Regions from separate parts of the Streptomyces sp. NPDC014861 genome, predicted to be linked through region 1. Evidence: riboswitches for the same ligand, from Rfam matches in the RefSeq annotation. Region 1 holds a riboswitch; each other region holds the start of a gene.

What was found. A riboswitch is a leader RNA that binds a small molecule or an ion and turns the genes downstream of it on or off. The one in region 1 is predicted to bind cobalamin.
Region 2: it holds a riboswitch for cobalamin, as region 1 does, so the genes downstream of both, cobN (cobaltochelatase subunit CobN) here and metE (5-methyltetrahydropteroyltriglutamate--homocysteine S-methyltransferase) in region 1, are expected to answer to the same signal.
Region 3: it holds a riboswitch for cobalamin, as region 1 does, so the genes downstream of both, ACF1BN_RS04245 (ABC transporter substrate-binding protein) here and metE (5-methyltetrahydropteroyltriglutamate--homocysteine S-methyltransferase) in region 1, are expected to answer to the same signal.
Region 4: it holds a riboswitch for cobalamin, as region 1 does, so the genes downstream of both, ACF1BN_RS37630 (energy-coupling factor ABC transporter permease) here and metE (5-methyltetrahydropteroyltriglutamate--homocysteine S-methyltransferase) in region 1, are expected to answer to the same signal.

The regions. Positions count from the first base shown of each region.
Region 1 covers NZ_JBIBWV010000003.1:369,680-377,254, forward strand. The annotation lists gene folP (dihydropteroate synthase) at 337-1,134, opposite strand; gene ACF1BN_RS08320 (malate synthase A) at 1,200-2,843, opposite strand; gene metE (5-methyltetrahydropteroyltriglutamate--homocysteine S-methyltransferase) at 3,026-5,350, opposite strand; cobalamin riboswitch at 5,520-5,743, opposite strand; gene ACF1BN_RS08330 (SpoIIE family protein phosphatase) at 5,937-7,575, shown strand, end outside.
Region 2 covers NZ_JBIBWV010000012.1:175,418-182,992, forward strand. The annotation lists gene cobN (cobaltochelatase subunit CobN) at 1-3,119, opposite strand, end outside; cobalamin riboswitch at 3,159-3,294, opposite strand; gene ACF1BN_RS23805 (cobalamin biosynthesis protein CobG) at 3,374-4,624, shown strand; gene ACF1BN_RS23810 (precorrin-8X methylmutase) at 4,627-5,262, shown strand; gene ACF1BN_RS23815 (precorrin-2 C(20)-methyltransferase) at 5,292-6,776, shown strand; gene ACF1BN_RS23820 (serine hydrolase) at 6,900-7,575, opposite strand, start outside.
Region 3 covers NZ_JBIBWV010000002.1:90,414-97,988, reverse strand. The annotation lists gene ACF1BN_RS04255 (ABC transporter ATP-binding protein) at 19-816, opposite strand; gene ACF1BN_RS04250 (FecCD family ABC transporter permease) at 813-1,874, opposite strand; gene ACF1BN_RS04245 (ABC transporter substrate-binding protein) at 1,871-2,845, opposite strand; cobalamin riboswitch at 2,885-3,019, opposite strand; gene ACF1BN_RS04240 (Mov34/MPN/PAD-1 family protein) at 3,005-3,430, opposite strand; gene ACF1BN_RS04235 (amino acid permease) at 3,507-4,934, opposite strand; gene ACF1BN_RS04230 (DUF2017 domain-containing protein) at 5,253-5,834, opposite strand; gene clpS (ATP-dependent Clp protease adapter ClpS) at 5,834-6,148, opposite strand; gene ACF1BN_RS04220 (nicotinate phosphoribosyltransferase) at 6,250-7,575, shown strand, end outside.
Region 4 covers NZ_JBIBWV010000044.1:4,359-11,933, reverse strand. The annotation lists gene ACF1BN_RS37655 (PadR family transcriptional regulator) at 98-649, opposite strand; gene ACF1BN_RS37650 (FAD-dependent oxidoreductase) at 696-2,720, opposite strand; gene ACF1BN_RS37645 (energy-coupling factor ABC transporter ATP-binding protein) at 2,910-3,752, opposite strand; gene cbiQ (cobalt ECF transporter T component CbiQ) at 3,749-4,498, opposite strand; gene ACF1BN_RS37635 (energy-coupling factor ABC transporter substrate-binding protein) at 4,505-4,855, opposite strand; gene ACF1BN_RS37630 (energy-coupling factor ABC transporter permease) at 4,855-5,550, opposite strand; cobalamin riboswitch at 5,579-5,773, opposite strand; gene ACF1BN_RS37625 (PTS-dependent dihydroxyacetone kinase phosphotransferase subunit DhaM) at 5,965-6,372, opposite strand; gene dhaL (dihydroxyacetone kinase subunit DhaL) at 6,369-6,995, opposite strand; gene dhaK (dihydroxyacetone kinase subunit DhaK) at 7,003-7,575, opposite strand, start outside.

The DNA.
Region 1 (7,575 bases):
CGGCTCCCTCTGTTCTGCAGGAGTGTTGGCAAGTCACACGATCCACGGGGGGACCGCCACGGCCGCGGAGAGGCGGCCGGGGCGGCGCGGGAGCCGGAGCGGCGTCGGGCGACGGACGCGCGCGGAGGGTGGCTCCCCATCGACGACCGGGGCTGAGGGCCCGGTTCCGCCGTCGGGCTGAGGGGCCCGGCGGCACGTGGAGGAAGGGGTGCGGCGGAGTGGTGTCCACCGCACCCCGCTCCGCCTTCCCGCCTTGGCACCGCGTCCTTCGCGGCGCGACGTCCTTCGCGGGTGCGACGTCCCTCGCGGGGAAGCCGGAACCGGCCCGGTGTCTCGTCAGCCGGCCGACGAGACCGCCCCGGCGACCCGGACGGCGTCCGCCGTCGCGCCGACGTCGTGGACCCGCACCGCCCACGCCCCCTCGTAGGCCGCGATCGCCGACACGGCGGCGGTCGCGGCGTCCCTCGCGTGAGCGGGAGGCGGTGTGCCGTCCGCGTCCGCGAGGACGTGCCCCAGGAACCTCTTCCGGGAGCCCGCCACCAGGACGGGGAGACCCAGCGCGCGCAGCTCGGCCAGGCCGCCGAGCAGAGCGAGATCGTGCTCCGGCCGCTTCGCGAAGCCGAGCCCCGGATCGACCACGAGCCGCTCCGGACCGATCCCCGCGGCGACGACCGCCTCGACGCGCGCCGCGAGCTCGTCGACGACCTCCCGCACCACGTTCCCGTACACGGCCCTGCTCGCCATGTCGTGGCTGAAACCGCGCCAGTGCATCACGACGAACGGCACGCCGCAGGCCGCCACGGCGGGGAGCATGGCGGGGTCGGCAAGACCGCCGCTGACGTCGTTGACGAGGGCGGCACCCGCCTCCACCGCGCGCGCCGCGACGGAGGCGCGCATCGTGTCGACCGAGACCAGGATGCCTTCGGCGGCCAGTTCCCGTACGACGGGGACGACGCGGCGCAGTTCCTCCTCCTCGTCGACGCGGGTCGCGCCGGGACGGGTCGACTCGCCTCCCACGTCGACGAGGTCGGCGCCCTCGGCCACGAGGTCCAGACCGTGCTTGACCGCCGTGGCCGGATCGAACCACCGGCCGCCGTCGGAGAAGGAGTCGGGCGTCACGTTCACCACGCCCATGACCGCGCACCGGTCCCAGCCGGGCAGACCCGCCACCGAGGCGCGCGCGGGACGGCCCGGGGCGGTCACGAGGGGACCCCGGTCCGCAGGGCGAACCGGTGCCCGGGGGCCTCGCCGGTGAAGAGGGCCGGCAGCTCGCGGGCGACCAGGGACCGTTCGAGGAGTTCGCGGGCCTCCGCGGCGAGGGCGTCCGGCCGCTCTGCGGCGAGGGCGGCGGCCTCGGTGGCGATCAGACCGAACAACCGCTCCTGCGGGACGAGCCGTTGCCGGAGCCACTGCCAGAGCCGGGCACGCGCGAGCTCCGCTCCGGCGGCGTCGACCAGGAGCGCGTCGGGCGCGACCGTACCGGTGCCACCCAGCCACGCATCGGGCGCGACCGTATCGATGCCCCTCGGCCGTGCGTCGGGCGCGACCGTACCGGTGCCCCTCAGCCAGGCGTCGAAGTACCTCAGCGCGAGGGCCACGTCCGCGCGGACCCGCTCGGTCTCCGGCGCCGGCGCGGTGCGGTGCAGGGTGAGCAGGTCCTCGGCGCGCACCCGTACGGAGTCGAGGGTGCGGTGGATCTGGTGGGGGCGGCCGGAGAGGTGGCGGTCGAACACCTTCGCGCAGAGCGGCACCAGGCCGGGGTCCGTCACCGAGGAACCGTCGAAGCCGATCCGGGCCTCGTGCTCCCTCTCGGCCCGTGCGCGGGAACGGTCGGCGGTGCCGGGGGCGGCTCCTCCGGGTGGGGGAGGCGTGGTGGGCCCGCCGATCGCGTGCGCCCCGCGCCGGTGGCAGGTGCGGACGAGGAGCTCGTCGTAGGCGCGCAGGAAGGGCGCGGTCGGGGTGAGGTCCGTGCGGTCGGGCAGCAGGAACCTGGCCCGGTGCCCGAAGGTCCTGACCAGACTGAACAGGTAGCCCCAGCGGTCGGCGCCGAGCCCCGCGCTGTGTTCGCGGAGTTCGTAGAGGATCTCCTCCATCTCGAACGCGGCCGTGACCGTCTCGATGACGGCGGTGGCCCTCACGCTGCCGTGCGGGACGCCCAGCAGGTCCTGGGCGAGGAGGAACACGTCGTTCCACAGCCGGGCCTCGTACCGGCTCTCCAGCTCGGGGAGGGAGAAGCGGGGGCCGGCGCCGGTGGGGACGAGCCGCTCGGCGCAGTGGAAGAAGTACAGGCCGAAGTCGACCAGGGAGGCCGACAGGGGGCGCCCGTCGATCGTGAGGTGTTCCTCTTCGAGGTGCCACCCCCGGGGGCGGACCATGACGGACGGGAGACCGCGACCGGGCACGTGCCGTTCGCCCGCCAGGGCGCTGATGTCGAGCAGGACCAGCTGGCCGCCCACGACATCGGCCCAGGGCGCGCCGGTGGTCTCCCCGAAGTCCGCCGTCCAGACCGGGGCGCCGGACGTGAGGGCTTCCGCCGCCGCGCGGGCTGTGGGCGCCGTGACGAGCTCGACCCGCCGGTCGGCCGGTCCCGGTGCGGGCGGGGCGACGCGCCAGTGGGGGTCGTCCCGGACCGCGGAGGTGGCGCGGGGGAAGTCCAGCGGCGATCCCGAGGCCAGGCGGTCCGCGCGGTCGCGGCGCGCGGTGAGGAGCTCCCGGCGGCGGCGCGAGAACGCCCGGTCGAGCCGGGCGAGGAACTCCAGAGCCTCGGGTGTGAGGATCTCGTCGTGGCGGTCGCCCGGAGGACCGGTGACCGTGACGCGGGGCGTCGGTGTGTGGGTGGGCATGCTGTGTGTCTCCGAGAAGGGCTGCGTGCACGGGTCCCGGGCCGCCGGTCCCGTCGTCGTTCCGGACGTGCGCGCCGCTCAGCCCCTGGGCTGCCGGGACGGGGTCCGCCTGTCGCTCCGGGGGTCGTCGGCTCCTCGGCCCGGGGCCGGACAGCGTGCTGTCCGGCCCCGGGCCAGGGGCGTCAGCCGTTGTCGGCCGTCAGTTCCGCGCGGACCGTGCGGGCCGCGGCGACCAGGTTCTCCAGGGAGGCCCGGGTCTCGGTCCAGCCGCGGGTCTTCAGGCCGCAGTCGGGGTTGACCCACAGCCGCTCGGCGGGGATGGCCTCCAGGCCGGTACGGAGCAGCTCGGCCGCCTCCTCCGTGCCGGGGACGCGGGGCGAGTGGATGTCCCAGACGCCCGGGCCGGCCTCGCGCGGGTAGCCGTGCTCCGCCAGCTCTCCGGCGACCTGCATGTGCGAACGGGTGGCCTCCAGGCTGATGACGTCGGCGTCGAGGTCGTCGATGGCCTGGACGATGTCGCCGAACTCGGCGTAGCACATGTGGGTGTGGATCTGGGTGTCGGGCCGGACTCCGCTGGTCGTGAGGCGGAACGACTCGGTGGCCCAGTCGAGGTAGGCGGCGTGGTCCTCGGCCCGCAGGGGCAGGGTCTCGCGCAGCGCGGGCTCGTCGACCTGGATGACCGAAGTGCCCGCGGTCTCCAGGTCGTTCACCTCGTCGCGCAGGGCGAGGGCGACCTGGCGGGCGGTGTCGCCGAGCGGCTGGTCGTCGCGGACGAAGGACCAGGCGAGCATGGTGACCGGGCCGGTCAGCATGCCCTTGACCGGCTTCGCGGTCTGCGCCTGGGCGTAGGTCGTCCAGCGCACCGTCATCGGGGCGGGGCGGGAGATGTCGCCGGCGAGGACCGGCGGGCGGACGTAGCGGGTGCCGTACGACTGGACCCAGCCGTGCTGGGTGGCGAGGTAGCCGTCCAGCTGCTCGGCGAAGTACTGCACCATGTCGTTGCGCTCGGGCTCGCCGTGCACGAGGACGTCGATGCCGGTCTTCTCCTGGAAGGCGATGACCTCGCGGATCTCGTTCTCGATCCGCTCGTCGTAGCCGGCCGCGTCGATCCGGCCGGCGCGCAGGTCGGCGCGGGCGACGCGCAGCTCGTCGGTCTGCGGGAAGGAACCGATCGTGGTGGTCGGGAGCACCGGCAGGCCCAGGTGGGCGCGCTGGGCCACCGTGCGCCGGGCGTACGGCTGCGAGCGGCGGCCGTCGGCCTCGGTGACGGCCGCGGTGCGGGCGCGGACGGCCGGGTCGTGGGTGAGGGCGGAGCCGGCGCGGGAGGCGAGGTCGGCCCGGTTGGCGGCCAGTTCGTCGGCGATGGCCTCGGTGCCCTCGGAGAGACCGCGGGCGAGGGTGGCGATCTCGGCGGCCTTCTGGCGGGCGAAGGCCAGCCAGCGCCGGACCTCGGGGTCGATGTCGGTCTCGACGGAGGCGTCGATCGGGACGTGGAGCAGGGAGCAGGACGCCGCCACGTCGACCCGGTCGGCGAGGCCGAGCAGGGTACCGAGGGTGGCCAGGGACTTCTGGTGGTCGTTGATCCAGATGTTGCGGCCGTTGACGACACCGGCGACGAGACGCTTGCCGGGCAGGCCGCCCACGGCGGCGAGGGCGTCGAGGTTGGCGGCGGCGGAGTCGGTGAAGTCGAGCGCGAGGCCGTCGACCGGGGCGGCGGCGAGGACCGGGAGCGCGTCGCCGAGGCGGTCGAAGTAGGAGGCGACCAGGAGCTTGGGCCGGTCGGTGGCGCCGCCGAGTTCGCGGTAGGCGCGGGCGGCCGCGTTCAGTTCGGCCGGGGTGCGGTCCTGGACGAGGGCGGGCTCGTCGACCTGGACCCACTCGGCGCCGGCGGCACGCAGGTCGGCGAGGACCTCGGCGTACACGGGGAGCAGCCGGTCGAGCAGGGTGATCGGCTCGAAGTCGGCGTCGACGCCGGGGGCGGGCTTGGCGAGCAGCAGGTAGGTGACCGGGCCGACGAGGACCGGGCGGGCCGTCCGGCCCTCGGCGAGGGCCTCCTTCAGCTCGGCGACCTGCTTGGCGGAGTCGGCGGTGAAGACCGTGTCGGGGCCCAACTCGGGGACGAGGTAGTGGTAGTTGGTGTCGAACCACTTGGTCATCTCCAGCGGCGCCACGTCCTGGGTGCCGCGCGCCATGGCGAAGTAGCCGTCCAGGGCGTCGGCTGCGACCGCCTCGCGGTGGCGCTCGGGGACGGCGCCGACCATCACGGAGGTGTCGAGGACGTGGTCGTAGTACGAGAAGTCGCCGGTGGGCACTTCGGTGATGCCGGCGTCGGCCAGCTGCTGCCGGCTCGAACGGCGCAGGTCGGCAGCGGTGGCGCGGAGGGCGTCGGCGGAGACGCGGCCCTTCCAGTAGCCCTCGATCGCCTTCTTCAGTTCACGGTTCCGACCCTGGCGGGGGTAGCCGTGGACGGTGGCCTGTGCTGCCGCGGCTGCGGACTTCGTGGTCACGGAGACTCTCCTTCGCGAGTTGTGCCCAGATCGACGTCCCGGTGAGGGGACGCGGACGCGAAGGTGACGAGGGAGCGCACGGACCTCGCCGTGAGGAAACATCACGACGGCCGTTCGCTGTCTACGCCGACCCGCCCACGAGGTCACCGGAACTTCCGTACGCGGAACGGTCCGCGTACGGGCAACGGGCAGGTCTTCGGACTCGCGGGCAAGCCGGCCTCGTCCGAGGCAGGCACCTAGTGGCCGTCGCTTCCCAGGACCTCACGGTCCCAGTGCTGATGACGGCGGTCGTTCCCGCTCACCGCTGCGGGGCAGTCCCGGATTCCCACCGGGTTCCCTCTTACGACGCATCCCGCCTGGCGGACGGGGCGAACCAGCTGCCCGGTCAGAGTAGAGGCCGGAATCGTCGAGCGGCGAGGGTTATCCGCCATTCGGACGGTGGAATGAGACATTCCCCCTCCGGGGGGCTGTCCCACTCCCCGGCGGTCACCGGATACGGCACGTGGGTGGGCGGGCGGATGGGGACGGGGGCGAGTGCGGGCCGAGCGCCCGCGCGGGCGGGACCGCTCGGAAGGATGATGGGACCATGGAAGGGCTACCTTTCACCCCTCCCGCGGGGGCGGACGACGGTGGGCGGCTCGGTCCGCCCCCGGCCGCGTTCGCCCTGCTCGCCGCGGACGGGGTGCTCGTGGGGTGGAGCCGTGAGGCCGAGGCCCTCCTGGGGTATCCCGCCGCGCGGGTGGTGGGGCGCCGGGCGGCCGATCTGCTCGTCGCCCCGCCCTCCGACCGCGCCGGGGTCGAAGAGCGGCGGCCGGACCGATGGCCGCGGTTCGACGGGACCCGCAGCGCCGTCGTGGACGTGCGCCACCGCGCCGGACACACCGTGCGACTGGCGGTGACCCTGCGTCCGCTGATCCCCGGCGCCCACGGGGACACCGGCGGCCGTGCTCCCTCCGCGGTCCTCATGGCGGCCGAGCTGGAGGAACTGCGCTGGTGGGAGACCCGGCAGGCGATGCTCCAGGGGCTCGTGACCCAGTCACCGGTGACCCTGACCATCTACGGCCCCGGCGCGCGCCTCCTGTGGGCCAACGCGTCCAGTGTCCGGGAGCTCGGCGGCGACCTCACCGCGTCACTGGGCCGCTCCATGACCGAACTCTTTCCCGGCGACGTCCTCACCGCCCAGCATCCGGTGGATCCCGAGGAGTTCGTCCAGCAGATCCTCGAGACCGGTGAGCCGGTCATCGACGTGCGCTTCCGCGGCCGCGCCCCGGCCGACCCGCGCCGCGAGCGCGTCTGGTCCTCCTCCTACTTCCGGCTCGTCGACGGCCGGGGAGAACCGGTGGGGGTGTGCGAGCAGTCCATCGACGTCACCGACCACCACCGTGCGCAGCAGCGCCTCGCCCTCCTCGCGGAGGCCGGTGCGCGGATCGGTGCCTCGCTCGACCCGTCCGGAACGGCGGCGGAGCTCGCGAGGACCACCGTGCCGCGCTACGCCGACGCCGTGCTGGTCGACGTGGCGGCGGAGGTGCTCGCGGGGGAGGAACCCGGAGCCGCTGCGGCAGGGGACCTCGTCCGCGTGGCCGCGTCCGGCGAGGAGGCGTCGAGGGTGGGCGAGCGGGTCTCGTACGGTCCCGGATCGTCGCAGGCCGAGAGCCTGGCCGAGGGCCGGGCGACCGTGGACGACCGGGTCGCGCCGACCCGGCTGTACGTCCCGCTGATCATGAGGGGGCGGCCCCTGGGCCTCGTCACCTTCGCGCGGGGCGACGACTCGGAACCCTTCGACGACGGCGACCGGGCGGTGGCCGAGGAGCTGGCGTCCCGGACCGCCGTGTGCATCGACAACGCCCGGCGCTACCGCCGGGAACGCACCGCCGCCTTCATGCTCCAGCGCAGTCTGCTGCCACGGTCGCTGCCCGAGCTGAGCGCGGTCGAGACGGCCAGCCGCTACCTGCCCGCCGACAGCCACCTCGGCTCCGGCGGCGACTGGTTCGACGTCATCCCGCTCTCCGGCGCGCGGGTCGGCCTCGTCGTGGGGGACGTCGTCGGCCACGGCCTCGGCGCCGCCGCCACCATGGGGCGACTGCGCGCGATGGTGCGCACCCTGGCGGAGCTGGACCTCACGCCCGACGAACTCCTGGCCCGGCTGAACGACCAGGTCGGACGGGAAAGGTCCGACCAGAACGTGAAGGGCCCGGACGGCGGCGGCGCCGTCGGGGCGACGTGCG
Region 2 (7,575 bases), on a different contig from region 1:
ATGTCGTGCTCGCGGGTGTCGGTGTTCTTCGCCGCCACCGCGATCCGCTTGTACGCGGTCTCCATCTCGTCGCGCGCCGGGCGGCCCTCGAGCCCCCGGCCGTAGGCGTACCCGCCCCACACCGTGTAGACCTCGGCGAGGTCGGCGTCGGTGCGCCAGTCCCGCGAGTCGATCAGCTGGAGGATGCCGGCGCCGTAGGTGCCGGGCCGGGAGCCGAAGATGCGGGTGGTGGCCCGGCGTTCGTCGCCGTGCTCGGCGAGGTCGGCCTGGGCGTGGGCGTGGACGTGGTTGGACTCGGCGGGCTCGTCGAGGCCCGCGACCAGCCGGACGGCGTCGTCGAGGAGGCCGATGACGTGCGGGAAGGCGTCCCGGAAGAAGCCGGAGATGCGCAGGGTGACGTCGATGCGCGGGCGGCCCAGCTCCTCCAGGGGGATGGGCTCCAGGCCGTTGACGCGGCGGGACGCCTCGTCCCACAGCGGGCGGACGCCGAGCAGGGCCAGCGCCTCGGCGACGTCGTCGCCGGCGGTGCGCATGGCGCTGGTGCCCCACAGGGAGAGGCCGACCGAGGTGGGCCACTCGCCGTTGTCGGTGCGGTACCGCTCCAGGAGGGAGTCGGCGAGCGCCTGGCCGGTCTCCCAGGCGAGCCGGGACGGCACGGCCTTCGGGTCGACGGAGTAGAAGTTCCGGCCGGTCGGCAGCACGTTGACCAGGCCGCGCAGCGGGGAGCCGGACGGGCCGGCCGGGACGAAGCCGCCGTTCAGGGCGTGCACGGCGTGGCCCAGTTCGTCGGTGGTGGCGGCGAGGCGCGGCACGACCTGCTCACAGGCGAAGCGCAGCACGTCCCGGACCTCCTGGCCGTACGCGGCGGCGACCTCCGCGACCGCGTCCGCCGACCAGCCGGCGGCCTCCATCGCCTCGACCAGCGCGCGGGCCTTGGCCTCCGCCTCGTCGGCGCCGGTGCGGGTCGCGGCGGACTCGTCCAGGCCGAGGGCCTCGCGCAGACCGGGCAGGGCCTGCGTGCCGCCCCAGATCTGGCGGGCGCGGAGGATGGAGAGGACCAGGTTGACCCGGGCCTCGCCCTCCGGGGCGCCGCCGAGGACGTGCAGGCCGTCGCGGATCTGGGCGTCCTTGACCTCGCACAGCCAGCCGTCGACGTGCAGCAGGAAGTCGTCGAAGCCGTCGTCGTCGGGCCGCTCCGCCATGCCGAGGTCGTGGTCGAGCTTGGCGGCCTGGATCAGGGTCCAGATCTGGGCGCGGATCGCGGGCAGCTTCGCCGGGTCCATGGAGGAGATCTGCGCGTACTCGTCGAGCAGCTGCTCCAGGCGCGCGATGTCGCCGTACGAGTCGGCGCGGGCCATCGGCGGGACGAGGTGGTCGACGAGGGTGGCGTGGACGCGCCGCTTGGCCTGGGTGCCCTCGCCCGGGTCGTTGACGAGGAAGGGGTAGACGAGCGGCAGGTCGCCGAGGGCCGCGTCGGGGCCGCAGGCGGCGGAGAGGCCGGCGTTCTTGCCGGGCAGCCACTCCAGGTTGCCGTGCTTGCCGAGGTGGACCATGGCGTCGGCGCCGAAGCCGCCGTCCTCGGCGCGGGCCGCGATCCAGCGGTAGGCGGCGAGGTAGTGGTGCGACGGCGGGAGGTCCGGGTCGTGGTAGATCGCGATCGGGTTCTCGCCGAAGCCGCGCGGCGGCTGGATGAGGACGAGCAGGTTCCCGCGGCGCAGGGCGGCGAGGACGATGTCGCCCTCCGGGTTACGGGAGCGGTCGAGGAACATCTCGCCGGGGGCCGGGCCCCAGTGCTCCTCGACCTGCTCGCGCAGCTCGGCCGGGAGTTCGGCGTACCAGCGCCGGTAGTCCGCGGCCGGGATGCGGACCGGGTTCCTCGCCAGCTGCTCCTCGGTGAGCCACTCCTGGTCGTGGCCGCCGGCCTCGATCAGGGCGTAGATCAGCTCGTCGCCGTCGCCGGAGACGAGGCCGGGCAGGTCGGCCTCGGGGCCGAAGTCGTACCCCTCGGCGATCAGCCGGCGCAGCAGGGCGACGGCGGAGGCGGGGGTGTCGAGGCCGACGGCGTTGCCGATGCGGGAGTGCTTGGTGGGGTACGCGGAGAGGACGAGCGCCAGCTTCTTCTCGGCGTTCGGGATGTGCCGCAGGCGGGCGTGGCGGACGGCGATGCCGGCCACGCGGGCGGCCCGCTCGGCGTCGGCGACGTAGGCGGGCAGGCCGTCGGCGTCGATCTCCTTGAAGGAGAAGGGGACGGTGATGAGGCGGCCGTCGAACTCGGGGACGGCGACCTGGCTGGCCGAGTCCAGCGGCGACAGGCCCTCGTCGTTCTCCTCCCAGGCGGCGCGGGAGCCGGTGAGGCAGAGCGCCTGGAGCACCGGCACGTCGAGCGAGGCGAGCGCGCCCGCGTCCCAGGCCTCCTCGTCGCCGCCGGCCTGGGCGGCGGCCGGCTTGGTGCCGCCGGCGGCGAGGACGGTGGTGACGACGGCGTCGGCACCGCGCAGGACGGCGAGCAGCTCCTCCTCGGGGGCGCGCAGGGAGGCCACGTACAGCGGGAGGGGGCGGGCCCCGGCGTCCTCTATCGCGTCGCAGAGGGCGCCGACGAAGGCGGTGTTGCCGCTCATGTGGTGGGCGCGGTAGTAGAGCACGGCGATCGTCGGGCCGGGCGCGTCCTTCGCGGCGCGCTCCAGCGGGCCCCAGGTGGGGGCGGCGGCCGGGGACTCGAAGCCGTGGCCGGTGAGGAGCACGGTGTCGGAGAGGAAGCGGGCCAGCTGCTCCAGATTGGCGGGGCCGCCGTGGGCGAGGTAGGCGTGCGCCTCGGTGGCGACGCCGATCGGCACGGTGGAGGCGGCCATCAGCTGGGCGTCGGGGGCCTGTTCGCCGCTGAGGACGACGACCGGCTTTCCGGTGGCGAGGACGGCGTCGAGGCCCTCCTGCCAGGAGCGGACGCCGCCGAGGAGGCGGACGACGACGAGCTCGGCGCCGTCGAGGAGACCGGGGAGGTCGCCGAGCGGGAGCCGGGAGGGGTTGGCGAAGCGGTACGCGACCGGGCCCTCGGGCGCGGCGGCGTTCGCCGCTCGGGCGCTGAGCAGGTCGGTGTCGGAGTGCGACAGCAGCAGGAGCATGGCGAGCTCAGGCCTTCCTCGGGGTTGTCCGCGCCCCGGGTGGTCGTATGGACGGCGGGGGAGTTCCTGACTCACCCGGGCCGTCGCCGGCTCGGGCTCACAGTGGCGGGACCGCGCCGGATTCTCACCGGGCTTCCTCCCCGGGGTCCTGGGACCCCATGCCGCTCTGCATAGTAGATCGTGAGGTCGGCGGGCCGGAGAGGGCCGGGGAGTCGGCCGGATCACACTCGGTGGCCGCCCGGTTTCCCGTGGGTATGCTCGCCGCCATGCCGCCGACCCCGCCCAGCCCGCCCGAAGCGGGCGAACCTCGCATACGGGACCGAGGCGACGCGTGCCCGGGGGCGCTCCGGCTGCACGCCGCCGCCGACGGTTTCCTCGCCCGACTCCGACTCCCCGCAGGACGTTTGACGAGGCATCAGCTCTCGATCCTGGCCGACGCGGCCGAGGAGCTCGGCGACGGCAGCCTCTCCGTCACCTCGCGCGGCAACGCCGAGCTGCGCGGGCTGGCCGAGGGCTGCGGCGGCCGGCTCGCCGCGCTCCTCGACGACGCGGGACTGCTGCCCTCCCCCACCCACGAGCGGGTCCGGAACATCGTCGCCTCCCCGGCCTCGGGACTCGACGGACTCGGCCACGCCGACGTGCAGTTGTGGGCCCGGGACCTGGACGCGGCGCTCTGCGCGGAGCCCCGCGCGGCGGCCCTCTCCGGCCGCTTCCTCCTCGTCCTCGACGACGGACGCGGCGACGTCACCGGCCTCGGCGGCGATGTGACCTTGGTCGCAGGCCCGGGCGGCGCCGCGCTCCTCGCGGCCGGCTCCCGCGCCTTCCGGCTGACCGCCGCCGACGCCGTGCCCGCCGCGCTCGCCTGCGCCCTCGCCTTCCTCGACGCCGCCGAAGCGGCCGGCACCGGCGCGTGGCGCCCGCGCGAGCTCCCGCCCGGGCACCTCCCGGACTGGGCCGGCGCCCTGGCCCGCGCGGGGATCACCGCGGAGCCCGTACCCCTCTTCGTTCCCCCGTCGGCGCCGCCGCCCGCCCCCGGCCCGCTCGGTGACCGCGCCCTGCACGTCCTCGCCCCCCTCGGCCGGCTGACCGCCGACGCACTGCGGGCGCTCGGCGAGGGCGCGGACGAGGTGCGGCTCACCCCGTGGCGCGGCGTCGTCGTGGTCCTGGCCGCCCCGGAGGCGGGATCCGGCCGGCTCGCCGCGCTCGCCGCCCTCGGCCTGATCACCGACCCCGCCGACCCGGGCACCGGCGTCACCGCCTGCACCGGGACGCCCGGCTGCGCCAAGTCCCTCGCCGACGTGCGGGCGGACGCGGCGCGCGCGCCCGGCGGGCCGCTGCCCGTGCACTACTCCGGCTGCGAGCGCCGCTGCGGACACCCGCACGGCCCGCGGATCGAGGTCACGGCCCGGGACTCCGACACCTATCTGCTGGACGGCGCGCCCGTCCCCCGTACCGCCCTGGCCCAGGCCGTCGCGGCGGCCCGTACCCGATCGATGGAGAGCTGAGGATGTACGAGTACGAGAAAGACGGCGCCGAGATCTACCGCCGTTCCTTCGCCACGATCCGCGCCGAGGCGGACCTCGCCGCCCTGCCCGCCGACGTCGCCACGGTCGTCGTCCGCATGATCCACGCCTGCGGCATGACCGACCTCGTCCGGGACATCGCGTACTCCCCCGCGGTCGTCTCCCGCGCCCGCGCCGCCCTCCAGGCCGGCGCCCCCATCCTCTGCGACGCCCAGATGGTCGCCTCCGGCGTCACCCGCAAGCGGCTGCCCGCCGACAACGAGGTGCTCTGCGCGCTCTCCGACCCGGCCGTCCCCGCGCTCGCCGCCGAGCTGGGCACCACCCGCTCCGCCGCCGCCCTCGAACTCTGGCGGGACCGCCTCGAAGGCTCCGTCGTCGCCATCGGCAACGCCCCCACCGCCCTCTTCCACCTCCTGGAGATGATCGCGAAGGGCGCGCCGAAGCCCGCCGCCGTCATCGGCATCCCCGTCGGCTTCATCGGCGCCGCCGAGTCCAAGGACGCCCTCGCCGCCAACGACCTCGGCCTCGACCACCTCGTGGTCCGCGGCCGGCGCGGCGGCAGCGCCATCACCGCCGCCGCCCTCAACGCCCTCGCGCACGAACCGGAGATCCAGCAGTGACCGATGTGAAGGGCCAGGGGAAGGACCACGTGAAGGGCAAGCTGTACGGGGTCGGCCTCGGCCCCGGCGACCCGGACCTCCTCACCCTCGCCGCCGTGAAGGCCATCGCCGGGGCAGACGTCGTCGCCTACCACTCGGCCCGGCACGGGCGCTCGATAGCGCGCTCCATCGCCGCGCCCCACCTGCGCGAGGACCACGTCGAGGAGCGGCTGATGTACCCGCTCACCGTCGAGACCACCGACCACCCCGGCGGCTACCGGGGCGCCCTCGACGACTTCTACGAGGAGGCCGCGGCCCGGCTCGCCGCCCACCTCGACGCGGGCCGCACGGTCGCCGTCCTCGCCGAGGGCGACCCGCTCTTCTACGGCTCCTACCAGCACATGCACAAGCGGCTCGCGCACCGCTACGACACCACCGTCATCCCCGGCGTCACCTCCGTCAGCGCCGCCGCCGCCCGCCTCGGCGAGCCGCTGTGCGAAGCCGAGGAGGTCCTGACGATCGTCCCCGGCACCCTCCCCGAGGACGAGCTGACGGCCCGGCTCGCCGGCACCGACTCGGCCGTCGTCATGAAGCTCGGCCGCACCTTCCCCGCCGTGCGGCGCGCCCTGGAGCGGGCGGGCCGGCTGGACGACGCCCGGTACGTGGAGCGGGCCTTCATGGCGGGCGAGCGGACCGAGCGCCTCGCCGACGTCGCCCCGGAGTCCGTCCCCTACTTCTCCGTCGCCGTCCTCCCCTCCCGTATCGACCGCGAGAACCCGGTCCGCGAGCGGGGCGAGGTCACCGTCGTCGGCACCGGACCGGCCGGCGCGCCCTGGCTGACCCCCGAGTCGCGCGGCGCGCTCGTCAACGCCGACGTGCTCGTCGGCTACACCACCTACCTCGACCGGGTCCCGGTGCTCCGCCCCGGCCAGATCCGGCACGGCTCCGACAACAAGGTCGAGTCCGAGCGGGCCGAGTTCGCCCTCGACCTGGCCCGGCGCGGCCACAAGGTCGCGGTCGTCTCCGGCGGCGACCCGGGCGTCTTCGCCATGGCCACCGCCGTCCTGGAGGTCGCCTGCGAGCCGCAGTACGCGGACGTCTCCGTACGGGTCCTCCCCGGGGTGACCGCCGCCAACGCCGCCGCCGCGGCGGCCGGCGCGCCCCTCGGCCACGACTACGCGACGATCTCGCTCTCCGACCGGCTCAAGCCCTGGGAGGTGATCGCGGCCCGCCTCCGCGCCGCCGCCGAGGCCGACCTCGTCCTCGCCCTGTACAACCCCGGCTCCCGCTCCCGCACCCACCAGGTGGCCGCCGCCCGCGACCTCCTCCTGGAGCTCCGCTCCCCCGACACCCCGGTCGTCGTCGCCCGCGACGTCGGCGGCCCCGAGCAGTCGGTGCGCGTGGTCACCCTGAAGACCCTGGAACCCTCCGAGGTCGACATGCGGACCCTGCTGCTCATCGGCTCCTCGCAGACGAGGGCGGTCGAACGCGGCGACGGACGCACGATCGCCTGGACACCGCGCCGGTACGGCTGACGGGGCGGCGGTACGGCCGACGGGCCGACGGCACGGCTGACGGGCGACGCCGCCCCCGGGTGAAGGCGCCACCCGCGGGTCTCCTCGCGGGTGAAGGCGCCACCCCTGGGTCTCCTCGCGGGTCTACTCGCGGGTGAAGGTGCCGAGTCCCTCGCCGTCCAGGTACTCGACGGTGAAGGACTTCCCGTCCTCGGCGAAGGTGACGCCGGTGCGGCCGACGGCGTTCTCACCGCGGGTCTCGAAGCTGAAGACGTCGCCGTCGTAGTGGGTGAGGCGGTACGACTGGGGCTCCGGCCCCAGCCGGAGGACCAGGCCGCCGTCCTCCTCCACCACCCGCGCGCGGCCGTAGTAGTCGCTGCGGTAGGTGCCCGTGTAGGCGTCCGCGTCCCGCGCGGGCGCGGCGCCGGACGGCGGGCGGGCGTAGTCGGTGTCCGAGCGGCCCTCGTCCTCCTGCTGCTGGTAGATCGCGTCGACCAGCGGGATCCAGTCCCGGCTGACCTTCCCGGTCTCCGCGATGTCGAAGAAGTCGAGCGCGACGGCGTCGGCGACGCCGACCGGGGAGGTGTTGGTGAGGACGACGATGCCGAGCTGCTCGCCGGGCAGCATCGTCACGTTGGTGTGCGCGCCCTCCGCGAAGGCGCCCGTGTGGGAGAGCCGGAGCCGTCCGGCGTCGTCGTAGCTCACGTTCCAGCCCAGGCCGTAGAAGCCGGTGCGGGCGGCCGGGGCGCTCGGCGGGTTCGAGACCGCCTCGGGCCAGTGGGTGCGCTCCAGGGCGTCGGCGGCGACGATCCGCTCGCCG
Region 3 (7,575 bases), on a different contig from region 1:
GGGTTTCGGAATGTGATCTCAGATGCTGGATGTTTTCTGACCGAGGGCCGGACCGACCGCCTGGCTGGGCATGTAGAGGACGGTCGGGGTGCCGGTCCTGGGGTGCGGGACGACCTCGGCTTCCACACCGTAGACGGCCGCGAGGAGTTCGGGGGTGAGGACCTCCTCGGGGGTTCCGCCGGTGACCACCCGGCCGGCTTCGAGGACGTAGATCCGGTCGCAGTGGGCGGCGGCGAGGTTGAGGTCGTGGAGCGCCAGGAGGTTGGTGGTGCCCAGGGTGCGGACGAGGGCGAGGACGTCCATCTGGTGGCGGATGTCGAGGTGGTTCGTCGGTTCGTCGAGGACGAGGAGCCGGGGCTCCTGGACGAGAGCGCGGGCGACCAGGGCGCGCTGGCGCTCGCCGCCGGAGAGCGTCGGGTAGGCGCGGTCGGCGAGCGCGGTGAGGCCGACGCGGGCGAGGGCGGCGTCGGTGCGGGCGGCGTCGTCGGCGGTGTCGCCCTCCCAGAACCGCTTGTGCGGGGAGCGGCCGAGGGTGACGAGTTCGCGGACGGTGACCTCGAATTCGAGGGTGGTGTCCTGCGGGACGGTGGCCACCCGGCGGGCGCGGGCCTTGGGGCCGAGGGCGCGCAGGTCGGCGCCGTCGAGCAGGGCGCGGCCCGCGGTGGGGGCGAGGGTGCCGTAGACGCAGCGCAGGAGGGTGGTCTTGCCGCTGCCGTTGGGGCCGATGAGGCCGACGGTCTCGCCGGGGCGGGCGGTGAGGTGGGCGTCGCGGAGCCGGTGCTCGTACGAGAGGCCCTCGATGCGCAGTCCGGTCACAGGGCGGCTCCTTCGGGACGTCGGCGCATCAGCCAGAGGAAGAGCGGGCCGCCGGTGAGGGCGGTGAGGACGCCGACGGGGATGTCCTGGGGGGCGGCGACGGTGCGGGCGCCGAGGTCGGCGACGACGAGGGCGACGGCGCCGCCGAGCGCGGCGACGGGCAGCAGCCGGCGGTGCGGCGCTCCGACGAGGAGGCGGGCGGCGTGCGGGACCATCAGGCCGATGAAGCCGACGGCGCCGCTGGCGGCGACCATCACGGCGGTGACGAGGGAGGCGAGGAGGAAGACGGCGGCGCGGAAGCGGCCGGTGTCGAGGCCGAGGACGGTGGCGCCCTCGTCGCCGGTGAGGAGCAGGTCGAGCGGGCGGGCGAGGGCGAGCAGGACGCCGGTGCCGAGGATCAGGACGACGGTGGGCAGCACGAGGGTGTCCCAGCGGGCGGAGCCGAGGCCGCCGAAGGACCAGTAGAGGGCTTCCTGGAAGTGCTCGGGGCGGGCGGCGGCGACCAGGACGAGGGTGGTGAGGGCGGTGAGGATGTACGAGACGGCGACGCCGGCGAGGACGAGCCGGGGGCCGGTCATGGTGGAGCCGCGGCGGGCCAGCGCGTAGACGAGGACGAGGGCGACGAGGGAGCCGGCGAAGGCCCCGGCGGGCAGGGCGAGGGTGGTGGTGAGCCCGCCGCCGATGCCGAGGACCAGGACGAGGACGGCGCCGGTGGAGGCCCCGGAGGAGATCCCGAGCAGGAAGGGGTCGGCGAGCCGGTTGCGGACGAGGGCCTGGAGGACGGTCCCGACGACCGCGAGCCCGGCGCCGACCACGATCCCGAGGACCACCCGGGGCAGCCGGACGTCGAGCACGATGGTGCGGTACGGGGAGGGGGCCGCGTTCCCGGTGAGGGCTTCGAGCACCTGGCCGGGCGGGATCCGTACGGAGCCGAGCGCGAGGGAGCCGAGCACGGCGGCGGCGAGGGCGGCGAGCAGCCCGGCGACGACGAGGGCGTACCGGCCCCGGCCGGGCGTCGCCGCCGCCGGAGGGGCCGGGGCGGCGGCGACGGCGGTCATCGGCCGGCGGCCGGGTGGAGCTGGGCGGCGAGCTTGTCGACGGCGGCCGGGACGCGGACGCCGAGGACGGTGTCGGAGAGCGGGAGGACGGCGAAGCGGCGGTTCTTGACCGCGGGGACGTCCTTGAGGGCGGGGTCGTCGAGGAGGCGCTTCTTCTTCTGCTCGACGGTGGTGGAGCCGTAGTCGTAGATGACGATGACCTCGGGCTTGCGGGCGACGACCTGCTCCCAGGCGGCGTCGCCGAAGGCCTTGGGGAGGTCGGCGAAGACGTTGCGGCCGCCGGCCCGGCTGATGAGCTCGTTGCCGATGCCCTTGCCGCCGGCGGTGAAGGCGGTCTTGTCGCCGCTGTCGTAGACGAAGACGGAGACGGGGTCGAGGTCGCCGAGGCGCTTCTCGGTGGCGGCGACGGTGGCGCGGGCCTCCTTGTTCCACTTCTCGGCCCGGTCGGGGACGCCGAAGGTGCGGCCGACCTCGGTGACCTCGCGGTAGAGGTCGTCGACGGAGGGGGTGCCGGCGGGGCAGGACTCGCTGTTGAGGCGGGTGGTGATGCCGGCCCTGCCCAGGTCGTCGCGGCCGCGGCCGTCCTTGGCGTCGAAGGCGGAGGCGTAACCGCCGTAGACGAAGTCGGGGTTCGCGGCGAGCAGCGCCTCCTTGGAGGGGTACTCCTTCGACAGCACGGGGACGGAGTCGTACGCCCGCTTGTAGGCGGGGAGGATCGCGTCGTCGAGGTAGGCGGTGCCGGCGAGGGACTTCTCCAGGCCGAGGGCGAGGAGGATCTCGGTGACGTGCTGGTTCATGGTGACCGCGCGCTTCGGCGGGGCCTGGAAGGTGGTGGTCTCGCCGCAGTTGGTGACGGTGTACGGGAAGCCGGGGGCGGGCTTCGCGGCGTCCTCGCTGCTCGCGGGGCCGGCGCAGGCGGCGAGCAGGGGCAGCAGGGCGGTGGCGGCGAGCAGCCGGGGGCGCCTGGTCATGGCGAAGGGCCTCCTCCGGGGATTTCCACGTCCCCGATCGGTGGTGAGAAGGCGGCAGGTCAGTTCCTGGCTTCCACACGGGGTGTGGTCACAGTGGCGGGACCGCGCCGGATTCGCACCGGCTTCCTGGTTCCTGCCGCCCTGAAGGTCGGGGCCAGACTACTCGTACGCCTCGACGACCTTGACGTCCTCCTCGGTCACGACGCCCTCGACGATCGTGTAGGAGCGGAACTGGAAGGGTCCGGCGGCGTCGGTGTCGGCGGTGGAGACGAGCACGTAGTGGGCGCCGGGCTCGTTGGCGTAGGTGATGTCGGTGCGGGAGGGGTACGCCTCGGTCGCCGTGTGCGAGTGGTAGATGATCACGGGCTCCTCGTCCCGGTCGTCCATCTCGCGGTAGAGCTTGAGGAGGTCGGCGGAGTCGAACTCGTAGAAGGTGGGCGAGCGGGCGGCGTTGAGCATCGGGATGAAGCGCTCGGGGCGGCCCGAGCCGACCGGCCCCGCGACGACGCCGCAGGCCTCGTCGGGGTGGTCCGCGCGGGAGTGTTCCACGATCCGGTCGTACAGGTCCCGGGTGATGGTCAGCATGCCGACAGGATAAGCAGACGGGCCGCCCCGTACCGAGGGATGGTACGGAACGGCCCGGATGCCGAGACGGTGCTGGTCAGGAGCGCTTGACGAAGGCGGCGCCCTCGGGGTTGCGGGCCTTGAGCACCAGGTAGGACACGGTGAGGATCAGTCCCCAGACGGGGGCGCAGTAGAGCGAGACGCGGGCGCCCTCGTCGATGCCCATCATCACGATGACCATGCCGATGAAGAGCAGCGCGAACCAGCTCGTCCAGGGGGCGCCGGGGGCCTTGAAGGTGGACTCGGGCAGCTCGCCCCGGTCGCACTTGCGGCGGTAGCGGATCTGGCTGACGAGGATCATGATCCAGGCCCACATGCCGGAGATGGTCGCGAAGGAGACCACGTACTCGAAGGCCTTGCCCGGGGCGACGTAGTTGATCCAGACGCCGACGAGCATGAGCGCGGCGGAGAAGGTCAGGCCGAGGAGCGGGGTGCCGCCCTTGGTGAGCCGGGTGAAGACCTTCGGGCCCTGGCCGTTGAGCGCGAGGTCGCGCAGCATGCGGCCGGTGGAGTACATGCCGGAGTTGCAGGAGGAGAGCGCGGCCGTCAGCACGACGAAGTTGACGATGGCGGCGCCGACGCCGAGGCCCATCTTCTCGAAGGCGGCGACGAACGGGGAGACGCCCGGCTGGAACTCGGTCCAGGGGACGACCGACAGGATCATGATCAGGGCGCCGACGTAGAAGACGGCGATGCGCCACGGCACGGTGTTGATGGCCTTGGGCAGGACGGTCTTCGGGTCCTTGGACTCGCCCGCGGTGACGCCGACGAGCTCGACGGCGAGGAAGGCGAACATCACGATCTGCAGGGTCATCAGCGTGGAGCCGACGCCGTTGGGGAAGAAGCCGCCCTGGTTCCAGAGGTGGGCCACCGTGGCGGTGTCACCGGCGTCGGAGAAGCCGACGGTGAGGATGCCGGCGCAGATCAGGATCATGCCGATGATGGCGGTGACCTTGACCATGGAGAACCAGAACTCCAGCTCGCCGAAGAGCTTCACGGAGATCAGGTTGGCGCCGTAGAGGATCACGGTGAAGACGAGGGCGGAGATCCATTGCGGGATGTCCCACCAGTACGTCATGTAGGTGGCCGCGGCGGTGACCTCGGTGATGCCGGTGACGACCCAGAAGAGCCAGTACGTCCAGCCCGTGACGAAGCCGGCGAAGGGGCCGACGAACTCGCGGGCGTACTCCGCGAAGGAGCCCGACACCGGTCGGTACATGAGCAGTTCGCCCAGGGCCCGCATGATGAAGAAGATGACCAGACCGGCGATCGCGTACGCCAGGATGAGGCTGGGGCCGGCCTTGTGGATGGCCTTGCCGGCGCCGAGGAAGAGCCCGGTGCCGATCGCGCCGCCGATGGCGATCATCTGGATCTGGCGGGCGCCGAGGCCACGCTGGTAGCCCTCGCCGCCGTCCACGGCCCCGTCGGTGCCGTCGTGCTGCTTGTCGACCTGCACTGAGGTCATGGTGGTGCGCCTTTCTCCATGCTGATCCGCGCGACATCGAGTGCGTCTGCTGCGGATCAGGTCCTGATCCCCCCGGATATGGATGGAGTGCCACCGGCGGTCAGCCGGCTGGGGCGCCCTCGGGAACAGGGGTGGCGTGCCCGAGTGGTCGTGAAGATTTATCACGGGCCGGGCGGTGATCGACGGAGTTGGGTGTGGCGCGCACCACAAAAAAATACGGACAAGAGGGATACAAGACGGCAAGGTGTTCGCTCAGATAACGAGTTCGTTATCCGGATTTGAGCGTCCGCTGAGCGAACACCCGGTGACGGGCACCTGTCAGGACATCAGCGTCTCGACCAGTGACTCCTGGAGCGCCCCGAGCCAGAGGTACGCCATCACCATCGGCTTGCGCGGATCGCTGTCCGGCAGCCGGTAGAGCCGCTCGCTCTCCTCGTCCTCGGTGATGTCGAGCCGGGTGGCGATGGTCAGCCGCAGGTCGTTCAGCGTGCCGAGCCAGGCCCGCGACTCGTCCGGGGTCAGCTTCAGGAGGGCGGAGTCCTCCGGCCCCTCGCTGCTCAGCCCGTCCAAGGCGCGGACCACCGCGAGGGCGTCCTCCCGCTTGCGGGCCCGCAGGTCGTTCTCGGTGAAGCGGCGGAAGTCGGCCGCGGCGGCCCGCAGCTCCTCGGTGTCGTCCCCGTACGCGTCGGGGAAGAGCCGGCGCAGGGCCGGATCGGACGGGGGTTCGCTGGGGCCCTCGGCGAAGAGCGCGGCGAGCGGGTCGGCGTCCGCCTCGGGTTCGTCGCCCGGCCCGATCAGCTCCAGGAGCTGGACGGAGAGGGAGCGCAGGATGGAGACCTCGACCTCGTCGAGGGCGACGGCCGCTCCGCCGCCCGGGACGGCCTCGAAGTGGCCGGCCATCAGCCGCGGTCCTGGGTGAGGGTCGCCCACAGTCCGTAGCCGTGCATCGCCTGCACGTCCCGTTCCATCTCCTCGCGGGTGCCGCTGGAGACCACCGCGCGGCCCTTGTGGTGCACGTCGAGCATCAGCTTGTGCGCCTTGTCCTTCGAATAACCGAAATACGACTGGAAGACGTAGGTGACATAGCTCATCAGGTTCACCGGGTCGTTGTGCACGAGGGTGACCCAGGGGACGTCGGGCTCGACGACCGCGGAGACCTCCTCGGCCGACTCGGTCCGTTCGATCTCGATAGGCGCGATGCTCACTCGTCCCATGCTGCCACCCGGGCCCCCCCGTCGCACAAACGGGCCACCGCGGAGAGGTCGCCCGGCGCAGTATTCGTCAAACTGACGAATACTGCGCTAGCATCGTCGGCATGAACGCTGCGGACCTTGGGCTCCCGGTGGACGTGCCGTCGACCGCGCTCTTCACCGACCAGTACGAGCTCACCATGCTCCAGGCGGCCCTCCGGGCCGGCACCGCCGACCGGCGCTCCGTCTTCGAGGTCTTCACCCGGAGGCTGCCGGAGGGACGGCGGTACGGCGTCCTCGCCGGCGTCGGCCGGGTGCTGGACGCCGTCGAGAACTTCCGATTCGACCCGGCCGTCCTCGGCTTCCTGCGCGAGCGGTCGATCGTCGACGAGCCGACCCTCGAATGGCTCGCCGGCTACCGCTTCTCCGGCGACATCTGGGGCTACCCCGAGGGGGAGGTGTACTTCCCCGGCTCGCCCGTGCTGCGCGTCGAGGGCTCCTTCGCCGAGTGCGTGCTCCTGGAGACGGTGATCCTCTCGATCCTCAACCACGACTCGGCCATCGCCGCGGCCGCCTCCCGGATGTCGGCGGCGGCCGGCGGGCGGCGCCTGATCGAGATGGGCGCCCGCCGCACCCACGAGCTGGCCGCCGTCGCCGCCTCCCGCGCCGCCTACGTCGGCGGCTTCGACTCCACCTCGGACCTCGCCGCGGGCTTCCGCTACGGCATCCCGACCGTCGGCACCTCCGCGCACGCCTTCACCCTGCTCCACGACAGCGAGCGGGACGCCTTCCGGGCCCAGGTCGACAGCCTCGGCCGGGGCACCACCCTCCTCGTCGACACCTACGACGTGGCGGAGGCCGTCCGCACCGCCGTCGAGATCGCCGGGCCCGAGCTCGGCGCCGTCCGCATCGACTCCGGCGACCTCCTGCTCGTCGCCCACCGGGTCCGGGCCCAGCTCGACGAGCTCGGCGCCCGGGACACCCGCATCGTGGTCACCTCCGACCTCGACGAGTACGCCATCGCCTCGCTGGCCGCCGCACCGGTCGACGCGTACGGGGTGGGCACCCAGCTCGTCACCGGCAGCGGCCACCCCACCTGCTCCATGGTCTACAAGCTGGTCGCCCGGGCCGCCTCGGCCGACCCCCGGGCCCCGCTGGTCCCGGTCGCCAAGAAGTCGCTGGGCGGCAAGGCGTCCGTCGGCGGCCGCAAGTGGGCCGCGCGCCGCAAGGACGCCGACGGCGTCGCCGCGGCCGAGGTGATCGGCACCGGCCCGGTCCCCGACGGGCTCGCCGCCGACCAGCTCCTGGTCGAGCTGGTCAAGGGCGGCGAGGTGGTCGCCCGGGAGCCCCTGGAGGCCGCCCGCGCCCGCCACATCGCGGCCCGCACCGGTCTGCCGATGTCGGCGATCCAGCTCTCGCGCGGCGAGCCGGTGCTCCCGACGGAGTACCTC
Region 4 (7,575 bases), on a different contig from region 1:
GCGCCACTTCAGCCTGCCCGAGCCCGGCCTTCTACAACACCCCTTGTGCCCGCCCCCGACCCGCTTCAGCCCCCACGGCCCGCGTCCGCCCCCGGTGTCACTTCTCGGCGCCCGGCTCGGGGCCGAGTGTGCCGAGTGCCGAGGTCACCCACTCCACCCAGAAGCGTTCGAGGTCGATCCCGCCGCGCAGGACGAGGTGGCGCAGCCGGTCGGGCTCGGTGAGGCGCCGCTCGGCGGGGAAGTCCCGTCGCTCGATGGCGTGGTACTCGTCGAGCTGGGCGCGGTGCAGGGCGAGGTGGCGCTCCAGTTCGGCGCGGAGCCCGGCCGAGCCGACCACGGCCGCGGCCCGCATCCGCAGCAGCAGCGCGGACCGGAGCGGCTTGGGGTCCTCGGCCGCGCCCACCCACTCCCGCAGGAAGTCCCGTCCCGCGGGCAGCACTTCGTACTCCTTGCGCTGCCCGCGGACGGGTACGGGGGAGGGCAGGGCGCGGATCTGCCCCGCCTCCTCCAGGCGTCCCAGCTCGCGGTAGATCTGCTGGTGCGTGGCCGACCAGAAGTAGCCGATCGACTTGTCGAAGCGGCGCGTCAGTTCGAGGCCGGAGGACGGCTTCTCGAGCAGCGCGGTGAGGATCGCGTGCGGGAGGGACATGCTCGCATCCTAGGTTCGGCCGGCCGAGGTGCTCTCCGGGTGCCCGTCACAGGGCGGCGGCGAGCCGGGTGCCCTGGTCGATGGCGCGCTTGGCGTCCAGCTCGGCGGCGACGTCGGCCCCGCCGATGAGGTGCGCCGGGCGGCCTGCGGCGACCAGCTCCTCGTACAGGCCCCGCTGGGGCTCCTGGCCGGAGCAGAGGACGATCGTGTCGACCGGCAGGACCTGTCGCTCGCCGTCGATGCTGAGGTGCAGGCCCTCGTCGTCGATCCGGTCGTAGCTCACGCCGGCGACCATGGCGACGCCTCGGTGCTTGAGCTCGGTGCGGTGGATCCAGCCGGTGGTCTTGCCGAGTCCGGCGCCGACCTTGGTGGTCTTGCGCTGGAGCAGGTGCACCTGGCGCGGCGGCGCGTTCCGCTCGGGTGCGCGCAGGCCGCCCCGGTGCTCGTAGGAGGTGTCGACGCCCCACTGGCGGAAGTACGTCTCGGGGTCCTGGCTCGCGCCCTCGCCGCCGTCGGTCAGGAACTCGGCGACGTCGAAGCCGATGCCGCCGGCGCCGATGATCGCGACCCGCTCGCCGACCGGCGCGCCGTCGCGCAGCACGTCGAGATAGCTGACGACGCTGGGGTGGTCCTGGCCCTCGATGCCGGGGTCGCGGGGGGTGACGCCGGTGGCGACGACGACCTCGTCGTAGCCGTCGAGGTCGGCGGCGGTGACGTGGGTGCCGAGGCGGACGTCGATGCCGTGCTCGGCGAGCTGGACGCGGTAGTAGCGCAGGGTCTCGTCGAACTCCTCCTTGCCGGGCACGCGCTTGGCGACGTTGAGCTGGCCGCCGATCTCCGCGGCGGCTTCGAAGAGGGTGACGGAGTGGCCGCGTTCGGCCGCCGAGACGGCGCAGGACAGGCCGGCCGGTCCGGCGCCGACGACGGCGATCCGCTTGGCGAGCCGGGTGGGGGAGAGGACCAGTTCGGTCTCGTGGCAGGCGCGCGGGTTGACCAGGCAGGAGGTGATCTTGAGGTTGAAGGTGTGGTCGAGGCAGGCCTGGTTGCAGCCGATACAGGTGTTGATGGTCTCGGAGCGTCCGGCGGCGGCCTTGCTCACGAAGGCGGGGTCGGCGAGGAAGGGGCGGGCGAGCGAGACGAGGTCGGCGCGGCCGTCGGCGAGGATCTCCTCGGCGACCTCGGGGGTGTTGATGCGGTTGCTGGTGACCAGCGGCACCGACACGGCGCCCATCAGCTTCTTGGTCACCCAGGTGTAGGCGCCGCGCGGGACGGAGGTGGCGATGGTGGGGATGCGGGCCTCGTGCCAGCCGATGCCGGTGTTGATGATGGTCGCGCCGGCGGCCTCGATCTCCTTGGCGAGCCGGACGACCTCCTCCAGGGTGGAGCCGCCGGGGACGAGGTCCAGCATGGAGAGCCGGTAGACGACGATGAAGTCGGTGCCGACCCGCTCGCGGATCCGGCGGACGATCTCCAGCGGGAAGCGGACGCGGTTCTCGTACGAGCCGCCCCAGCGGTCGGTGCGGTGGTTGGTGGCGGCGGCGATGAACTCGTTGATCAGGTAGCCCTCGGAGCCCATGACCTCGACGCCGTCGTACCCGGCCTCCTTGGCGAGCTCGGCGCAGCGCGCGTAGTCCTCGACGGTCCGCTCGACCTCGGCGTCGGTCAGCTCGTTCGGCACGAAGGGGCTGATGGGGGCCTGGATCGCGCTCGGCGCGACGAGGGCGGGGTGGTAGGCGTACCGGCCGAAGTGCAGGATCTGCATCGCGATCCGGCCGCCCTCGGCGTGCACCGCCCCGGTGATCAGGCGGTGCTCGGCGACCTCCTCGGCGGTGGCCAGCTTGGCGCCGCCGTCCCACGGCCGGCCGGCCTCGTTGGGCGCGATGCCGCCGGTGACGATGAGGCCGACGCCGCCGCGGGCCCGCTCGGCGTAGAAGGCGGCCATCCGCTCGAAGCCGTGCTCGGTCTCCTCCAGGCCGACGTGCATCGACCCCATGATCACCCGGTTGGGCAGGGTGGTGAAGCCGAGGTCGAGCGGGCTGAGCAGATGCGGGTACGGGGTCGTGGCGGTCACGGGGCGCCTCCTCGCGCAGGGGTCGTCGCACCCTGTTGTAGGCGACCCGGCCCCGCTTATGCAACTAGTTGCAGAAGATTCGGGGTGTGATGGTTACTACTCGGTAGGAAGGGGGTCGGTCCATGACCCGCCCGCTCTGCGCCGCGCACCCCCGAGCGGCGCTGCCGAGGATCCCGCCCGACGGAGCCCTCAGCCCACCCGGTCCAGCAGGGCGTCGAGGTCCTCCGCCGTCCGGGGACCCGGTACGCCCACCGGCAGCAGACCCCGCTCCCGCAGCAACCGTTCCACCGGCACCGCCCACGGACGCCGCAGCCGGGCCGCGTCGAGCAGGGCCTCGTCCGCGAGGAGTTCGGCGGCCGGTCCGGTGCGCAGCCCGGCGGGGGAGAGCACGGCGGCCTCGTCGGCCCACCGCAGCGCCAGGTCCACGTCGTGCGTGGCCATGACCACCGTGGTGCCCGTCGCCCGCAGCCGCTCCAGGGTCTCCAGCAGGCGTTCCTGGCCGTGCGGGTCGAGGCCCGCCGTCGGTTCGTCCATGATCAGGACCCGGGGGCGCATCGCGACCGCGCCGGCGATCGCCGCCCGCTTACGCTGCCCGTACGACAGCAGGTGCGTCGGCCGGTCCGCGAGCGCGGTGATGTCCAGCGCCGCCAGCGCCTCGGCGACCCGCAGCCGCACCTCGTCCTCGGGCAGGCCCAGGTTCATCGGCCCGAAGGACACGTCCTGCGCCACCGAGGCGGCGAAGAGCTGGTCGTCGGGGTCCTGCACCACCAGCTGCACCGAGGTCCGCAGCCGGGTCAGCCCCTTCCGGTCGTACGCCACCTCCGTACCGTCCAGGAGCAGCGCCCCCTCGCCGCAGCGCAGCCCGCCGCTCAGCAGCCGCAGCAGCGTCGTCTTCCCGCCGCCGTTCCGCCCGAGCAGCGCGACCGCCCGGCCCTCCGTCACCGCGAAGGCGACATCCGAGAGGACGGCAGGCCCGTCCTCGTACGCGAAGCCCGCGCGCACCAACTCCACGACCGGGGTGGGGGCCGTCATGACAGGAACCTTTCCAGTACGAGGGTGAGCGCGACGAGCCCCGCGAGGAGGCCGGCCGTCGCCGCGAGGAACGGACGGGAGACCGGGGCCTCGGGCAGCAGCACCCGCAGCGTCCCGTCGTAGCCGCGCCCGGCGAGACCGGTCTGGAGCCGCTGCGCCCGGTCGAAGGCCCGCACGAACGAGGTCGCGCCGAGCCCGGCCAGCGACCGCCACACGGCCGCCCGGGTCGTCGCCCCGAGCCGCGCCGCCTGCGCCTGCCGCACCTTGGCCTGCGCGTCGAGCAGCAGGAACACGATCCGGTACATCACCAGGGCCACGTCCACCACCGGCGCCGGCACCCCGGCCCTGACCAGGCGCGGCAGCACGTCCGACACCGGTGTGGTGAACGCGAACAGCAGCACTCCCAGCGAGGCCGAAGCCGTCCGCAGCAGCAGCTCCCCGGCGTGCACGGGCCCGTCCGGAGCCCAGGCCACGGCGCCACCGGGCCCGCCCACCGCGAACAGCAGCGGGACGGCGCCGGTGACGCAGAAGCCCAGCGGGATCCGGAAGGCCCGCCACAGCTGCCGGCCCGGCACACCGGCCGGGCCGAGCAGGACGGCGAGCGTCGCCGCCGCGACCAGGGGCGCCCCCGGCCACGGCGGCAGACACACCGCGCACAGGGTCAGACCGAATCCGAGCGCGGCCTTCTCCGCCGGATGGCGGCGGCGCCAGCGACTGCCGTGCGCCGCCGCGTCGATCGGCAGCATCCGCGGCTACGCGTCCGCGCCCGCGCCGGAGGCGCCGCTCTCCTCACGGGCCGCCGCCCGCTCCTCGCCCTGCCGGCGCCCGCGCCGCACGCCGAAGTAGTAGGCGAGGACACCGGCGCCGAGGGCCGCCTGGAGGGCGAACAACGCCGACTCGATCTCACCGGACGGCGGCTCGTAGAGCGGGCTGAACCACGGCTCGTAGTCCGGCTGGATCTCGGTGATCGCCGTCTCGGCCTCCGCGTCGGCGCCGGCGAACGGCTCCTCCTTGTGGTCGCCGAGCCCCAGCACCAGCGGCAGCACCGCCAGCGCCGCCACGAGCGCCAGCAGCAGGGTGTTGATCTTCGCGTTCCGGCTCATCACGCCGCCGCCTCCTCGCGTCGCTTCGACTCCGTCCGGCCGAGCACGCCGAGACGCAGCAGGTCACCCTTGCTCGACTGCATGAGCAGCCGCACCACCAGCACGGTCAGCAGGCCCTCGCTCACGGCGAGCGGGATCTGCGTCACCGCGAAGATGGAGCCGAACTTCGCGAGCGAGCCCGCGATGCCGCTGCCCGGGTCGGGGAAGGCGACGGCCAGCTGGACGCTGGTCACGCAGTAGGTGGACAGGTCGGCGACGAAGGCGCCGAAGAAGACGCTCACCATCAGCGGCGCCCCGGACCGCTTCAGCAGCACATAGGCGCCGTATCCCGCCCAGGGGCCGACGATCGCCATCGAGAAGACGTTCGCCCCCAGCGTGGTCAGCCCGCCGTGGGCGAGCAGCAGCGCCTGGAAGAGGAGCGTGATGGTGCCGAGGACCGCCATGATCGGCGGCCGGAACAGTATCGCGCCCAGTCCCGTGCCGGTCGGGTGGGAGCAACTGCCCGTCACCGAAGGCAGTTTGAGCGCGGAAAGGACGAACGTGAAGGCGCCCGCGGCGCCGAGCAGCAGCGTGGACTCGGGGTTGGCGCGCACCTCGCGGGTGAGCGCGCGGACGCCGTGGATGACGAACGGGGCCGATGCGACGCCCCAGGCGGCCGCATGGACGGGGGGCAGATACCCCTCGGCGATATGCATGATCGGGAGACCCTCTCCAGCACCTCGTGGATGGACAACGCGCCCTGGCCGGTCTCCTGGCTGACGGTCATGACGCCCGACTCCGCCTTCCCATCCCGCGACGGTCTCCCGCGGCGGAACAGTGGCTTCCCCGAGGGGATGGAGCCGGACCTCCCGATCACAGTGGCGAGGGCCGCACCGGTACTGCACCGGTTTCCCGAACACCAAGGCGGTGCGACATTAGTGTGTTGACCTGCCTCATCACAATGCGGGGTCGGTCACTCGCGCTCGGACATCTCCCGGGGCCCGGCGCCGTCGGGACCCGTTGTCGGACCCCCGCACTAGCGTGGACGTGTCCAAGTGCGTTGCTGCTGCTCGGACGAGGGCGCCCCGGCGGAGTGGAACCCGGCCGGGGCGCCCCGCTTCCCGCGCGCGTCAGACCTTGCGGTAGGCGTACGCCTCCGAGGCCGCCGCCGCGACCGCGTCCAGGTCCCCGCCGGCGCTCGCCGTCACCAGCGCGGCCACCGCGCCCTCCACGAAGGGCGCGTCCACGAGCCGGGTGCCCTCCGGAAGCTCGTCGCCCTCGGCGAGGAGCGCCTTCACCGTGAGCACGGCACTGCCCAGGTCCACCAGGACGGCCACCCCGGCGCCGGCGTCGACGGCCTTCGCGGCCTCGGCGATCAGGTCGGCGCTGGTGCCGAGCCCCCCGCCGGGTCCGCCGCCCGCCGCCGCGACCGGCGCCAGGTCGCCGCCGCCGGCGAGCCCCCGGGCCAGGTCGGCGACCGCCTCCGCGACGGCACCGCTGTGCGAGACCAGCACGATCCCGACCCTGCCCCCGCTCATCGGCCCGCCCCCTCTCCCGTCCCCGCCGCCTCCGCAAGCGCGGCGAACAGCAACGCCGAGGAGGTCGCCCCCGGATCCTGATGGCCGACCGACCGCTCCCCGAGATAACTGGCCCGGCCCTTGCGGGCGCGCAACGGCACGGTCGCGAGCGCCCCCTCGTCGGCCGCGGCGCGCGCCGCGGCGAAGGACTCCGGCAGCGCGGCCACGGCGGGGGTCAGCGCGTCCAGCATCGTCTTGTCACCCGGTACGGCTCCGCCGAGCTGTCCGACGGCGGCGACCCCGGCCGCGAGCGCGTCCGCGAGCTCGGCCCGCGTGACCTCCCCGCCGTCGCCGAGCGCCTTGCCGGCCCGTCGCAGCAGCGTTCCGTAGAGCGGCCCCGAGGCCCCGCCCACCGTGGAGATCAGCTGCCTTCCGGCGGCCGTGAGGGCCGCGCCCGGGGTCGCGGGCGGCTCCTTCGCCAGCGCGTCGGCGACGGCGGCGAAGCCGCGCCGCAGATTGGCGCCGTGGTCCGCGTCGCCGATCGCCGCGTCCAGCTCGGTCAGCCGCCCGGCCTCCCGCTCCACCGCCGCCGCGACCGCCCGCATCCAGCGCACCGCGAACGCGGCGCCGTACGTCTCCGTCATCGCCCGCTCACCGGCCCCAGCGCAGCGCGGCCGTCGACACCGGCGCGTCCCACAGCCGCAGCAGCTCCTCGTCCGCGGCGCACAGCGTCACCGAGCACCCCGCCATGTCCAGCGAGGTCACGTAGTTCCCGACCAGCGTCCGCGCCACCGGCACCCGGCGCGCGTCGAGGACCCGCCGCACCTCCGCGTTGAAGCCGTACAGCTCCAGCAGCGGCGTCGCCCCCATGCCGTTCACCAGCAGCAGCACCGGATCCGACGGCCGCAGGTCGTCGAGGACCGCGTCGACGGCGACCTCGGCGATCTCCCGGGCGGTCATCATCCCGCGCCGCTCCCGCCCCGGCTCGCCGTGGATGCCGACACCCAGCTCCAGCTCCCCGGGCGGAAGGTCGAAGGTCGGGCTGCCCTTCGCGGGCGTGGTGCACGCGCCCAGCGCGACCCCGAACGACCGCGACCGCGTGACCACCCGCCGGGCCAGCGCCTCCACCCGCTCCAGCGGGGCGCCCTCCTCGGCCGCCGCACCGGCCAGCTTCTCCACGAAGAGCGTCGCCCCGGTCCCGCGCCGCCCCGCCGTGTACAGGCT